DNA from 2 places in the Mesorhizobium sp. B2-3-10 genome. Region 2 is predicted to be linked to the other one. Evidence: predicted binding sites of a transcription regulator. Region 2 holds the regulator's gene; the other holds the start of a gene.

Region 1 (6,566 bases), on a different contig from region 2:
TGAAGCCGGCAATTGACGCAAGCGTGGCGCGGGTCTAAAGGGTCGTTATCCCGTGGTGATTTGGCCGGTCGGCTTGCAGCCACGTTAAACAAGTCGCTAAAGGACCGTCGGGCCGCAAGGCCGTATGGACCGGTTGCGACTTTCGCGGCCGGTTTTTTTGTGTCTGGAACAAAGCGATGAGCACCAAGAAGCGCAACTGGAAACCTCAGACGGCACTCGTGCATGGCGGAACCCTGCGTTCCGGCTTCGGCGAAACCTCCGAGGCGATGTACCTGACCCAGGGTTATGTCTATCAGACGGCGCAGGCCGCCGAGGCCCGCTTCAAGGGCGAAGAGCCTGGTTTCATCTATTCGCGCTACGCCAACCCGACCGTCGACATGTTCGAAAAGCGCATGTGCGCGCTTGAAGGCGCCGAAGACGCGCGCGCCACGGCGTCGGGCATGGCGGCGGTGACGGCTGCCCTTCTGTGCAGCGTCAAGGCCGGCGACCACATCGTGGCCGCGCGCGCGCTTTTCGGCTCCTGTCGCTGGGTCGTCGAGACGCTGGCGCCGCGCTATGGCATCGAGGCGACCTTGGTCGACGGCACCGATATCGCCAATTGGGAAAAGGCGGTCAGGCCCAATACCAAGCTGTTCTTCCTGGAAAGCCCGACCAACCCGACGCTGGAAGTCGTCGACATCGCCGCCGTCGCCTCGCTTGCCAATTCGATCGGCGCGCGGCTGGTCGTCGACAATGTCTTCGCCACGCCGCTGCAGCAGAAGCCGTTGCAGCTTGGTGCGCACATCGTCGTCTACTCGGCCACCAAGCATATTGACGGCCAGGGCCGCTGCCTTGGCGGCGTCATCCTGTCAGACAAGAAGTGGATCGACGAGAACCTGCACGACTATTTCCGCCACACCGGCCCGAGCCTGTCGCCGTTCAATGCCTGGACCTTGCTGAAGGGCCTAGAGACGCTGCCGCTGCGCGTGCGCCAGCAGACCGAGAGCGCCGGCAAGATCGCCGACTTCCTGGCCGAGCAGCCGCAGATCGCCCGCGTCATCTATCCCGGCCGCGCCGACCACCCGCAGGCCGATATCGTCAAGAAGCAGATGTCGGGGGGCTCGACGCTGATCTGCCTCGACGTCAAGGGCGGCAAGCCGGCGGCCTTCGCCCTGCAGAACGCCCTCGACATCGTGCTGATCTCGAACAATCTCGGCGACGCCAAAAGCCTGATCACCCATCCGGCGACGACCACCCACAAGAACCTCAGCGACGAGGCCCGCGCCGAACTCGGCATCGGGCCAGGTACGCTCAGGCTGTCGGTCGGCCTGGAGGATACGGACGACCTGCTGGAAGATATCGCCCAAGCATTGAAGGCCGCCAAATAGGTTTCGTCCAGGCAGCGTCGTCAGCAGCGATCAGGCGCTCGACGGCGTCTCCTCCAGTTCCGCCGTCTTGGTCCGGATGGTCATGGCGTTGCCGCGCCAGTCGACAGCGCCGCCGAGCCAGCCGCGCGCCCAGATGGCCGGGAGCATGACGTCCCGCGCGACCGTCGCCGCGATCATGCGCGTCGAGACGTGCCAACCCTTGGCCAGGGCCAGAGCGCATTCCGGAAGATAGAATGCCGCCAGCACGGCAATCGCGGTCGCCCAGAGACTGACGCCGGCGCTCGCCGCGGCAATCAGCGCAAGAACCAGCGGGACCGCCGCACCAGTCAGGATCTCGGGCGCGAAGAACAGCGGGAAAGTGACGCGGCGCAGGCGCGCCCAGCGGGCCTGGCGCGACCAGATTTCGCCAAACGTGCGCTGGCCGAGGGGCTGCTCGAAGGGCGCCGCAACGAGGTTGACACGCAGGCCGAGGCCGTTCACCAGCTTGGTTGCGGCGGCGTCCTCGGCGATCTCGGCGGCCAGCGCGCGGATGCCGCCGTTGGCGTCGAGCATCGGCTTGTTCCACAGCATGCTCTTGCCCTGCGCGAAGCCGAGGCCGAGCGCCGCACCGGCATACTGCCAGCGGGCCTGCAATGTGTTGAGGAAGGCGCATTCGACGTCGGCCCAGAAACCATCTGGCCTGGAGCCGATCGGCGTCGAGCAGACAAGGCCGGTACCGTGCTGCCACGCCGCCATCATGTGCTCGACATAGTCCCTCGGCATCAGAACGTTGGAATCGGCAAGAATGACCCAGGCGTGGCGCGCCGCTTCCCAGCCTTTGACGCAATTGTTGAGCTTTGGATTGGCACTGACACGGTCGTCGCCGATCAACAGCCGGGCCGGCACCTGCGGAAACCGGGCAATCGCCCTGTTTATCAGTTTGACCACCGGGTCGTCGGCATGGGCGACGCAGAAGATCAGTTCGTAGCGTGGCCAGTCGAGCGCGAAGGCCCGTTCCAGCGTCTCATGTGTGAACGGCTCGACGCCGCGCGACGGGACGACAATCGACACCGCCGGCGATCTGCCCGCCGGCGGGGCGATCGTGGTGCGCCGTTTCAGCTGTGAAGCGGCAAGCAGGATGCTGGCAGCGTTCGAGAGGATGAGGGCAGTCGAAAGCGAGGCGGATATGAGAGTGAGTTCCATCGAGATCTGGTCACTCCGGAAGTCGGCCCGCGTCGCGGCCGTTTTCAACAGTTCGACAGAGGGCCGAGTCGCCCGGTTCGCGCACACCACCATTGTCGTGTGTCACTTAAATGACATTCTTTGCCGGCACCTGCGTTTCAATCCCAGGCGCGACAAGACGCGCACGTTGACCTGCTCACCGCGAGCGTCGAAAGTCGTCGGATTGTTTTGGAGCCGCTCATGTACCGCGCCGTGACGCGCAACATCGAAGTGCAGGTCAGGCCGTTCTATCTGGAGGATCGTTCGGATCCCCAGGAGAACCGCTACGTCTGGGGCTATCAGATAACGATCGACAACCAGTCTGACGAGTTCGTGCAGCTTCTGTCGCGCTATTGGCACATCACCGATGGTGCCGGCCGGGTCGAGGAAGTCCGCGGGCCGGGCGTTGTCGGCGACCAGCCGGAACTCAATCCCGGCGACAGCTATCAGTACACGTCCGGCTGCCCGCTCTCGACACCCTCCGGGATCATGGTCGGACGCTACACGATGCGCAACAAGCGCGGCGAGACGTTCGACATCGCCATCCCGGCCTTCTCGCTCGATCTGCCGGGGACAAGGCGCACGGTGAACTGAGGGCCGACGGTCGCGTCGCCCCTCATCCGCCCTTCGGGCACCTTCTCCCCGCAGAACGGAGAGAAGGAAAGGCTTTACTGAGCCGCAAACTCGGCTGGATCGAAGTCGTACTGCGTCGAGCAGAATTCGCAGGCGACATGGATGCCGCCATCCTCGGTGCTGTCCTTGATCTCCTGCGCTGAGAAGCCTTCGAGGATGCCACGGATCTTGTCGCGGGAGCATGAGCACTGGTCGGCCACGGGAACGCCGCCGAAGACGCGCACGCCATGCTCATGGAACAGACGATAGAGCAGCCGCTCGGCGCCGATGGTCGGGTCGATCAATTCGGTCGGCTCGATGGTGCCGAGCAAGGCCAGGAGTTCCTGCCAGGAATTATCGGCCGGATCGTGGACTTCCTCGCGCGGATCGCCGTCCCCACCCGGCAGGTCCGGAATGCGCATGCGCTCGGGCGATTGCGGCAGGAACTGCGCCAGGATGCCGCCGGCGCGCCATTGCTCGCGCGCGCCGCCGATCCCGGGCGTCAGCAGCTTGGCGACCGAGAGCCTGATATCGGTCGGGATCTGTTCCGACTGACGGAAATAGGTGCGCGCCGCGTCTTCCAGCGTTTCGCCGTCGAGCTGGACGATGCCTTGATAGCGCTGAGTATGGGCGCCCTGGTCGATGGTCAGCGCCAGCACGCCGCTGCCAAGCAGCGTCTGCTGGGACGTCTCGCCTGCCGCGACCAGTGCTTCGAGCCGATCCGCATCGAAGCGTGCATAGGCGCGCAGTGCCGAGGGCGTGGAGAAGTCCGCGACCAGCATGTCTACAGGCCCGTCGGTACGGGTCTGCAGGATGAACTTGCCTTCGAATTTGAGCGAGGTGCCGAGCAGAACGGTCAGCACGCAGGCTTCCGCCAGCAGGCGGGCGACCGGCTCGGGATAATCGTGGCGGCCAAGGATGGCGTCGAGCATCGGCCCAAGCTGGACCGTGCGGCCGCGCACGTCGAGCGGACCGACCTCGAAGGGAACGACGTGATCGTCGCCGGCGTAGCCGAACTCGCCGAGTTTGGGGTGATGTTCAGTCACTTGATGGCTTTCCAACATGACAAAGCTCCAGGGCGCGGCCATGCGGCCCTGGTGGGCACATGCGTCCAAACGCGCTTGATTTGCGTGATGCGGCGCAGATAGGCATCGCGCCGCCGCAGATCAAGCGCCTGGGCATTTCAGGCGCCTGGGCATTTCGGGCGCCCAAGACACTTCAAGCCCCAAGACACTTCAAGCACCAAGACACTTCAAGCACCGAGGCACCAGGCAAGCACTGCCTTCTGGGCATGGAGCCGGTTCTCGGCCTCGTCGAAGACCACCGAATGCGGCCCGTCGATGACCTCGTCGGTCACTTCCTCGCCGCGATGGGCCGGCAGGCAGTGCATGAACAATGCATCCGGCTTGGCCTTGGCCATCAGCGCCGCGTTGACCTGATAGGGCGAGAAGACATTGTGCCCGCGAGCACGGTGTTCCTGCCCCATCGACACCCAGCAGTCGGTGACGATGCAGTCGGCCTGGTCGACGGCTTCCTCGGGCGAGCGGGTGAAATGCAGCTTGCCGCCATGCGCCTTGGACCAGTCGACATGCTTCTGCGCCGGTTCGCTGCCTTCGGGCACGGCGACGTTGAGGTTGAAGCGGAACCGTGCCGAGGCCTCGAGCAGCGAGTGCAGCACATTGTTGCCGTCGCCGGTCCAGGCAATCGTCTTGCCGGCCACCGGACCGCGATGCTCCTCGAAAGTCATGATGTCGGCCATCAGCTGGCAAGGGTGGGTGTCGTCGGTCAGTCCGTTGATCACCGGAACGGTGGCATTCTCGGTCAGCTCCAGCAGCCGCTCATGCGAAGTGGTGCGGATCATGATCGCATCGACGTAGCGCGACAGCACCTTGGCGGTGTCGGCGATTGTCTCGGAGCGGCCGAGCTGCATCTCGGTGCCGGTCAGCATGATGGTCTCGCCGCCGAGCTGGCGCATGCCGACGTCGAAAGAAACGCGCGTGCGCGTCGACGGCTTGTCGAAGATCATGGCCAGCACCTTGCCTTCGAGCGGCTTGGTCCGCTCGCCGGCCTTGAGACGCGCCTTTCGCGTCACCGCATCATCCAGCATGAAGCGCAAATCGCCTTCGGAAACGGTGGAAAGATCGGTGAAATGGCGAACTGACATCAGGAATGGTTCCGGATTACTTCGCGGCGGCGGAGGCGATCGCCTCCGACAGGCCCTTGGCGCCGGCGCGGATGCGGTTGAGCGCTTCGTGAATCTCGGCGTCGGTGACGGTGAGCGGTGGCAGCAGGCGAATGACGTTGTCGCCGGCCGGAACCGCCAGCAAATGCTGGTCGCGCAGCGCCATGTTCACCTTGCCGTTGGGCATCGCGCATTTGAGGCCGAGCATCAGCCCGGTGCCCCTGATATCCTCGACGATTTCGGGGAATTCGTCGGCTATCGAGGCTAGCCCCTGCTTCATCAGCAGCGCCTTGCGCTGGACATCCTCCAGGAAGCCGTCTTCCAGAACGACGTCGAGCACGGCGTTGCCGACCGCCATTGCGAGCGGATTGCCGCCGAATGTGGTGCCGTGCACGCCGGCGGTCATGCCGACGGCCGCCTCGTCGGTGGCAAGGCAGGCGCCCATCGGGAAGCCGCCGCCAATGCCCTTGGCGATTGCCATGATATCGGGCGTCACCGCGGACCACTCATGCGCGAACAGCTTGCCGGTACGGCCAATGCCGCACTGGACCTCGTCGTATATCAACAACAGGCCGTGCTGTTCGCAGAGCTGCCGCAGCCGCTTGAGCGACTGTGTCGGTACTGGGCGGATACCGCCCTCGCCTTGCACCGGCTCGATCAGGATCGCGGCGGTCTCGGGCGTGATCGCCTTCTCGGCGGCGTCGATGTCGTCGAAGCCAACCTGGTCGAAGCCTTCGACCTTGGGTCCGAAGCCTTCGAGATATTTGTACTGGCCGCCTGCCGCGATGGTCGCCAGCGTGCGGCCATGGAAGGCGCCCTCGAAGGTGATGATGCGGAAGCGCTCGGGATTGCCCTTGACGAAATGGTAGCGCCGCGCCGTCTTGATCGCGCATTCCAGCGCCTCGGCGCCGGAATTGGTGAAGAACACCTTGTCGGCGAAGGTGGCATCAGCCAGCCGCTCGCCAAGCCTGCTCTGCCCCGGGATCTCATAGAGATTGGAGACGTGCCAGAGTTTCGCCGCCTGCTCGGTGAGGGCCGCGACAAGGTGCGGATGGCCATGGCCAAGCGAATTGACCGCGATGCCGCCGGCGAAATCGAGATATCGCTCGCCCTTGTCGGTAACCAGCCAAGTGCCTTCCCCATGGTCGAAGGCCAGGGGTGCGCGAGCAAAGGTCTCGTAAAGCGCCGAACCGCTCATTATATGC
Region 2 (6,566 bases):
GCGAATTGGCACCCTGCGAAATCAGGCTCTCGACATCGGTCAGCTGCTTGCCGGGATTGGACTGCGCATCGGCGGAAATGTACTTGTCGCCCGCGGCCTCGATCGCCTTCTTCATGGCCGCCTCGTCGGTCTTCCAGCGCTCCTCCTGGAAGTTGGACCACGACACGCCGATGACCTTGTCCTTTGCCTGCGCGACCGACGCCAGCGTCAGCGACATGGCGACACCCGCCAGAATGGCGACTGTGAATCTCTTCATGATATCCTCCCTGCGCCCGCGTGTGGCGCGACCAAACTGGCCCTAAGGCCGGCACAAAGGCCCTAATTTTTTCGAGCCTCGAAAAAACACTGGTCCATCGCCGGAACACTGTCAACATCGATTCTGACGGATTTTGAGGTGCCGGAAGCCTTTTTTCGAGCCCCGCAATAAATAAATGACAGCCCCAGCCGCTTCTGCCAGTATTCGACCCGTTGCCGGAGGTGTTCGAGGGGGCGTCAAGAACCGCGGCGACGGGGAGGGAAATCATGTCGGTCGGAATCCGCCACGACGATCTGCGCCGGCGCAACCGCGCAATGGTGATTGGAGCCGTGCGCCGGGGTGGCCAGCCCTCGCGCACCGAGATCGCCGCCACCACCGCCCTGAGCCACTCGACCATATCGGCGATATCAGCCGACCTGATCGGCGAAGGTATCCTGAGCGAAGGCAAGCCGAACGAGGCCGGCTCACTGAAACGCGGCCGGCCGCAGGTTGGCCTTGGTCTCAACCCCGAGGCCGCGGCGGTCATGACCGTGGTGCTGTCGCTGAATTTCCTCTCCGTCGCCGTCATCGACTACGCCGGCCAGGTGATATCGGAGGAGCAGCGCCGGCTGGACACGCTGACCATGTCCCGCGAGGCGCTGATCGGCGAATGCGTGGCCATCGTCCGCCGCCGCCTCGAAGATCCCGACCTCGACGTCGCCAGCATCGCCCGCATCGCGCTGGCGATCCAGGGTATCACCGACACCGAGGCGCGCGCCATGCTGTGGTCGCCGATCACGCCGCAGACGGACATTGCCTTCGCCGACATACTCGAAGCCGAATTCGGCATCCCCGCCACCATGGAGAACGACTGCAACATGATGGCTGTGGCGCTGCGCTGGCGCGACCCCGAGCGCTACCGCGACGACTTCATCGCCATCCTGCTCTCGCACGGCATCGGCATGGGGCTGGTGCTGAAGGGCGAGCTGTTCACCGGCACCCATTCCTCGGGCGGCGAGTTCGGCCACATGATCCATCGCCCCGGCGGCGCGCTCTGCCGCTGCGGGCGGCGCGGCTGCGTCGAGGCCTATGCCGGCAACTATGCCATCTGGCGTAATGCAGGACAGCTGGGTGAGGACGCCAAACCGGTCGACGTCAGCGACGCCGACATGCGCGCATTGGCGGCTACGGCGCGCGAAAGAGACGGACCGGAGCGCGAGGCCTATCGCAAGGCCGGCGAGGCGCTGGGCTATGGCCTTGGCAGCCTGTTCGCGCTGATCGATCCGGCGCCGGTTGCGATGGTCGGCGTCAGCGCCGCCGCCTTCGATCTGATCGAGCCGGCCTTGCGCGAGGCCATCGCCCAGACCGCCGGCGGCCAGCATTCGAAATCGATTTCCTTCGATACAGAGCCGAACGAATTGCCGCTGATCCGCGAGGGCTGCGCCATGCGCGCGCTCACCTTCGTCGACCAGGAGATTTTCGCGCCGGGCGTGCAGGTGAGATCCGGCAAGAACGTGGCCTGATCTCAATCCTCGCGGATTGCGTAGCCTGCGCCACGGATGGTGCGTATCACATCGGGCATGCGGCCATTGTTGACCGCCTTGCGCAGGCGGCCGACATGCACATCCACGGTGCGCTCGTCGATGTAGATCGTCTCGCCCCAGACATTGTCGAGCAACTGGCTGCGCGAGAACACGCGGCCGGGATGGCGCATCATGAATTCGAGTAGCCGGAACTCGGTCGGTCCGAGCCGGATCTCGCTCTTCTTGCGATAGACCCGGTGCGATTCGCGGTCGAGCACGATGTCGCCGACCTTGAGCACGCTGGACAGCACTTCCGGTTTGGCGCGGCGCAGCAGCGCCTTGACCCGGGCCATGAATTCCGGCGTCGAGAACGGCTTGACCAGATAGTCGTCGGCGCCGGTCGAGAGGCCGCGCACGCGATCGCTCTCCTCGCCGCGCGCCGTCAGCATGATGATCGGCAGTCGCTCCGTCTCGGGCCGCATGCGCAGGCGCCGACAGAGTTCGATGCCGGAAACCGCCGGCACCATCCAGTCGAGCACCAGCAGGTCGGGCACGTTTTCCTGGAGGCGTATCTCGGCTTCGTCGCCGCGTGTCACCACCTCGACCTGGTAACCCTCGGACTCCAGGTTGTAGCGGAGGAGCACGCCCAGCGGCTCCTCGTCCTCCACCACCATGATGCGTGGCGCGATCATCGATCGATCATCCCTGCCGTCAAGCCGCCGGCACCGACATCGCCGTCTCGTCCTGCTTCGGACGGTTGGCGGGCAGTTGCGTGCCGGTCAGCACATAATACGCATTCTCGGCGATGTTGGTCACATGGTCGCCGATGCGTTCGAGATTCTTGGCGCAGAACAAAAGATGCGTGCAAGCCGTGATGTTGCGGGGATCCTCCATCATGTAAGTCAGGAGTTCGCGGAAGACCGAAGTGTATTTGACGTCGATGCGTTCGTCGTCATTCCTGAGCTTGGCGAGGGCGGCGGCATCGCCGGCCGCATATTCCTCGACGACGCCCTGCACCTGGATCAGCACCAGCTGCGCCATGGAGTCGATGGAATGCGACAAGTCGCGCGGCGTGGCGGTGAGGCCTACCGAGCCGACGCGCTTGGCGATGTTCTTGGCAAGGTCGCCGATGCGTTCGAGATCGCCCGCCATGCGGATCGAGCCGACGACATGACGCAGATCGTCGGCCATCGGCTGGCGCTTGGCGATCAGGGTGATGGCGCGATCATCGAGTTCGCGCTGGCGCGCGTCCATGATGGCGTCGTCGGAGACGACGCGCTGTGCCAGCGCGTTGTCGGAATTCAGCAGCGCCTTGGTGGCGCCGCCGACCATCGTGCCGGCGAGATCGCCCATGTCGCTGATCAGCTTGCTGATCTGTCCGAGATCCTCGTCGAAGGCTGCGACTGTGTGTTCGGCCATGATCCTGGTCCTCGTATGCGTGAGATCAGCCGAAGCGGCCGGTGATGTAGTCCTGCGTGCGCTTCTCGCGAGGCGACGTGAAGATCTTCTCGGTCTTGTCGAATTCGACCAGCTCGCCCAGATACATGAAAGCCGTCTGCTTCGAGACGCGCGCGGCCTGCTGCATGTTGTGGGTGACGATGACGATCGTGTAGTCGGCCTGCAACTCGTCGATCAATTCCTCGATCTTGGCGGTCGACAATGGGTCGAGCGCCGAGGCCGGTTCGTCGAGCAGGATGACCTCCGGCTTGACCGCCACGGTGCGGGCGATGCAAAGCCGCTGCTGCTGGCCGCCCGACAGGCTGAGGCCGCTGGCATTGAGCTTGTCCTTGACCTCGTTCCACAGCGCGGCGCGTTTCAACGCCTGCTCGACACGGCCGTCCATCTCGGCCTTGCCGATCTTCTCATAGAGCCTGACGCCGAAGGCGATATTCTCATAGATCGACATCGGGAACGGCGTCGGCTTCTGGAACACCATGCCGATCTTGGTGCGCAACAGGTTGAGGTCCTGCGAGCGGTCGAGAACGTTCTGGCCGTCGAGCAGCACCTGACCCTCGGCGGTCTGCTTGGGGTAGAGCTCGTAGATGCGGTTGAAGACGCGCAGCAGCGTCGACTTTCCGCAACCCGACGGTCCGATGAAGGCCGTCACGCTGCGCTCGGGCAGCGACAAGGTGATGTCTTTCAGCGCCTTCGACTGGCCGTAGTAGAAATTGAGGTTCTTGACCTCGATCTTCGCCTTGGCGGCTGCCTCTGTCGCAATCGTCATGTCTGGAGACAACATCTGGCTCATTTGTCCTCTCTGCGTCCGGTCAGGCTGCGCGCAAAGATGCTGAGCGCGAGAACCGTCAATGTGATTATGAGTGCGCCGGTCCACGCCAGTTGCTGCCACTCCTCGTAAGGGCTGAGAGCGAACTGGAAGATGGTCACCGGCAGGCTGGCCATCGGCGCATTGAGATTGCTCGACCAGAACTGGTTGTTGAGCGCTGTGAAGAGTAGCGGCGCCGTCTCGCCGGAAATGCGGGCAATGGCCAGCAATATGCCGGTGACGATGCCGGACATCGCCGCGCGGTAGGCCACCGAACGGATCACCACCCAGCGCGGCGCGCCAATCGCCGTGCCGGCCTCGCGCAAAGCGTTCGGCACAAGGTTGAGCATGTCCTCGGTGGTACGCACCACGACGGGAATGACCAGGATGGCCAGTGCCACGGCACCGGCGATGGCCGAGAAATGCCCCATCGGCCGTACCATCAATTCGTAGACGAACAGGCCGATGATGATTGAGGGCGCCGACAGCAGGATGTCGTTGATAAAGCGCACCACGGTGGTGAGCTTCGAAAAGCGGCCATATTCGGCCATGTAGGTGCCGGCCAGCACGCCGATCGGCGTGCCGACGACGATGCCGATAATGGTCATCACGATGCTGCCGTAGATGGCGTTGAGCAGGCCACCGGCATCACCGGGCGGCGGGGTCATTTCCGTGAACACTGAGAGCGAAACGCCCGACAGGCCCTTATAGAGCAGCGCGCCGAGGATCAGCGCCAGCCAGGCAAGGCCGATGCCGGCGGCGATGACGCAGAGCGTCATCATCACGCCGTTCTTGCGCTTGCGGCTCTGGTGAAGCGATGCGGCTGTCGACATCGGTCAGACTCCGGTACGGGCATCGATGCGCATCAGCATGTAGCGGGCGACGGCAAGGATGAGGAAGGTGATGACGAACAGGATCAGGCCGAGCGCCACCAACGAGGAAGTGTAGAGATCGCCGACGGCTTCGGTGAATTCGTTGGCGATGGTTGCCGAGATCGTCGTTGCCGGCGCGAACAGCGAGGCGCTGATCCGGTGGGCGTTGCCGATGACGAAGGTGACCGCCATGGTTTCGCCGAGCGCGCGGCCGAGGCCGAGCATGACGCCGCCCATGATGCCTATGCGGGTGTAGGGGATGACGACGCGGCGTGTCACTTCCCAGGTCGTGCAGCCAATGCCGTAGGCGGACTCCTTCAGCACCGGCGGCACCGTGTCGAACACATCCTTGGTGATCGAGGTGATGAAGGGCAGCACCATGATGGCGAGGATCAGCGACGAGGTCAGCAGGCCGATGCCGTAGGGCGGACCGGCAAACAGGCTGCTAAGGCCGGGAATGCCATGGAACACGTTGATGATGAATGGTTGCACTGTCGTCTGCAGGAACGGTGCCAGCACGAACAGGCCCCAGATGCCATAGATGATCGACGGGATGCCGGCCAGCAGTTCCACGGCCATGCCGATCGGGCGCCGGAGCGGACGCGGGCAAAGCTCGGTGAGAAAAATGGCGATGCCGATACCGAGCGGCACAGCGATCAGAATGGCGATGGCCGAAGTGATGATGGTGCCATAGATCGGCGCCAGGGCGCCGAATTTCTCGGTGACGGGATTCCAGCTCTCGGTGGTCAGAAAGGAGAAGCCGAAGGTCGACAGTGCCTGCCAGGAACCGGCGAACAGCGAGATAGCGACGCCGCCGAGCAGCACCAGCACGAGAATGGCGGCGGCGCGGGTCAGCCCATGGAAGATCGAATCGGTCAACGCGAACCGTCTGACGGTGGCGTCGCGTGAACCTCGAATGGCTGGCAAGGCTTCGTGGGCAGCGCTCATGTCAAGCTCGGCTCTTTGTGTTGATTGAAAAGGAGCGCCGCGGGGCGGCGCTCCTCCAGAAAGATATTACTCGCCGGCGTAGACGGGCTTGCCGTCGGCCTTGATGTCGGCCTTCCACGAAGCCTTGATCAGGTCGACGACGCTATCGGGGATCGACACATAGTCGAGCGCCTTGGCGGTTTCCTTGCCGTCCTTGTAGGCCCAGGCAAAGAACTTGAGCGCTTCGCCGGTGGCCGCGGCATCGTCCGGGGTCTTGTGGATCAGCACCCAGGTCGAGGCAGCGATCGGCCAAGTGGCGTCGCCCGGCTCGTTGGTGATGATGACGTTGAAGTTCTTGGCGCCCTTGAAGTCGGCGTTCGAAGCAGCCGCGCCGAAGGATTCGAGCGACGGCTCGACGACCTTGCCGGCGGCGTTCAGCATCTTGGAGTAGGAGAGATTGTTCTGCTTGGCATAGGCATATTCGACATAGCCGATGCCGCCGTCGGTCTGCTTGACGGTGTTGGCAACGCCTTCGCTGCCCTTGGCGCCGACGCCGGTCGGCCATTCGACGGCCGTATCCGAGCCGACCTTGTCCTTCCAGTCGGGCGAGAGCTTCACGAGGTAGTCAGTGAAGTTGAAGGTCGTGCCCGAGCCGTCCGAACGATGAACGACGGCGATAGCGGTCGACGGCAGGGTGAGCGAGGGGTTCAGGGCCTTGATCGCGGCATCGTCCCAGGTGGTGATCG

Evidence for each region. Region 2 encodes PhoB, which activates phosphate uptake and scavenging genes when phosphate is short. Its sites were predicted from a motif close to TGTCATNNANCTGTCAT; they were not measured.
Region 1: FJ943_RS16000 (ceramide glucosyltransferase) is a predicted target of PhoB. The motif match lies at 2,649-2,665, and genes of this name have one in related genera.

The regions. Positions count from the first base shown of each region.
Region 1 covers NZ_VFVT01000005.1:104,516-111,081, forward strand. The annotation lists SAM riboswitch at 43-120, shown strand; gene FJ943_RS15995 (O-succinylhomoserine sulfhydrylase) at 177-1,367, shown strand; gene FJ943_RS16000 (ceramide glucosyltransferase) at 1,398-2,549, opposite strand; gene apaG (Co2+/Mg2+ efflux protein ApaG) at 2,769-3,161, shown strand; gene FJ943_RS16010 (Hsp33 family molecular chaperone) at 3,236-4,267, opposite strand; gene argF (ornithine carbamoyltransferase) at 4,432-5,343, opposite strand; gene FJ943_RS16020 (aspartate aminotransferase family protein) at 5,360-6,559, opposite strand.
Region 2 covers NZ_VFVT01000001.1:998,139-1,004,704, reverse strand. The annotation lists gene xylF (D-xylose ABC transporter substrate-binding protein) at 1-256, opposite strand, end outside; gene FJ943_RS05115 (ROK family protein) at 523-1,758, shown strand; gene phoB (phosphate regulon transcriptional regulator PhoB) at 1,761-2,450, opposite strand; gene phoU (phosphate signaling complex protein PhoU) at 2,470-3,177, opposite strand; gene pstB (phosphate ABC transporter ATP-binding protein PstB) at 3,203-4,006, opposite strand; gene pstA (phosphate ABC transporter permease PstA) at 4,003-4,854, opposite strand; gene pstC (phosphate ABC transporter permease subunit PstC) at 4,858-5,841, opposite strand; gene pstS (phosphate ABC transporter substrate-binding protein PstS) at 5,908-6,566, opposite strand, start outside.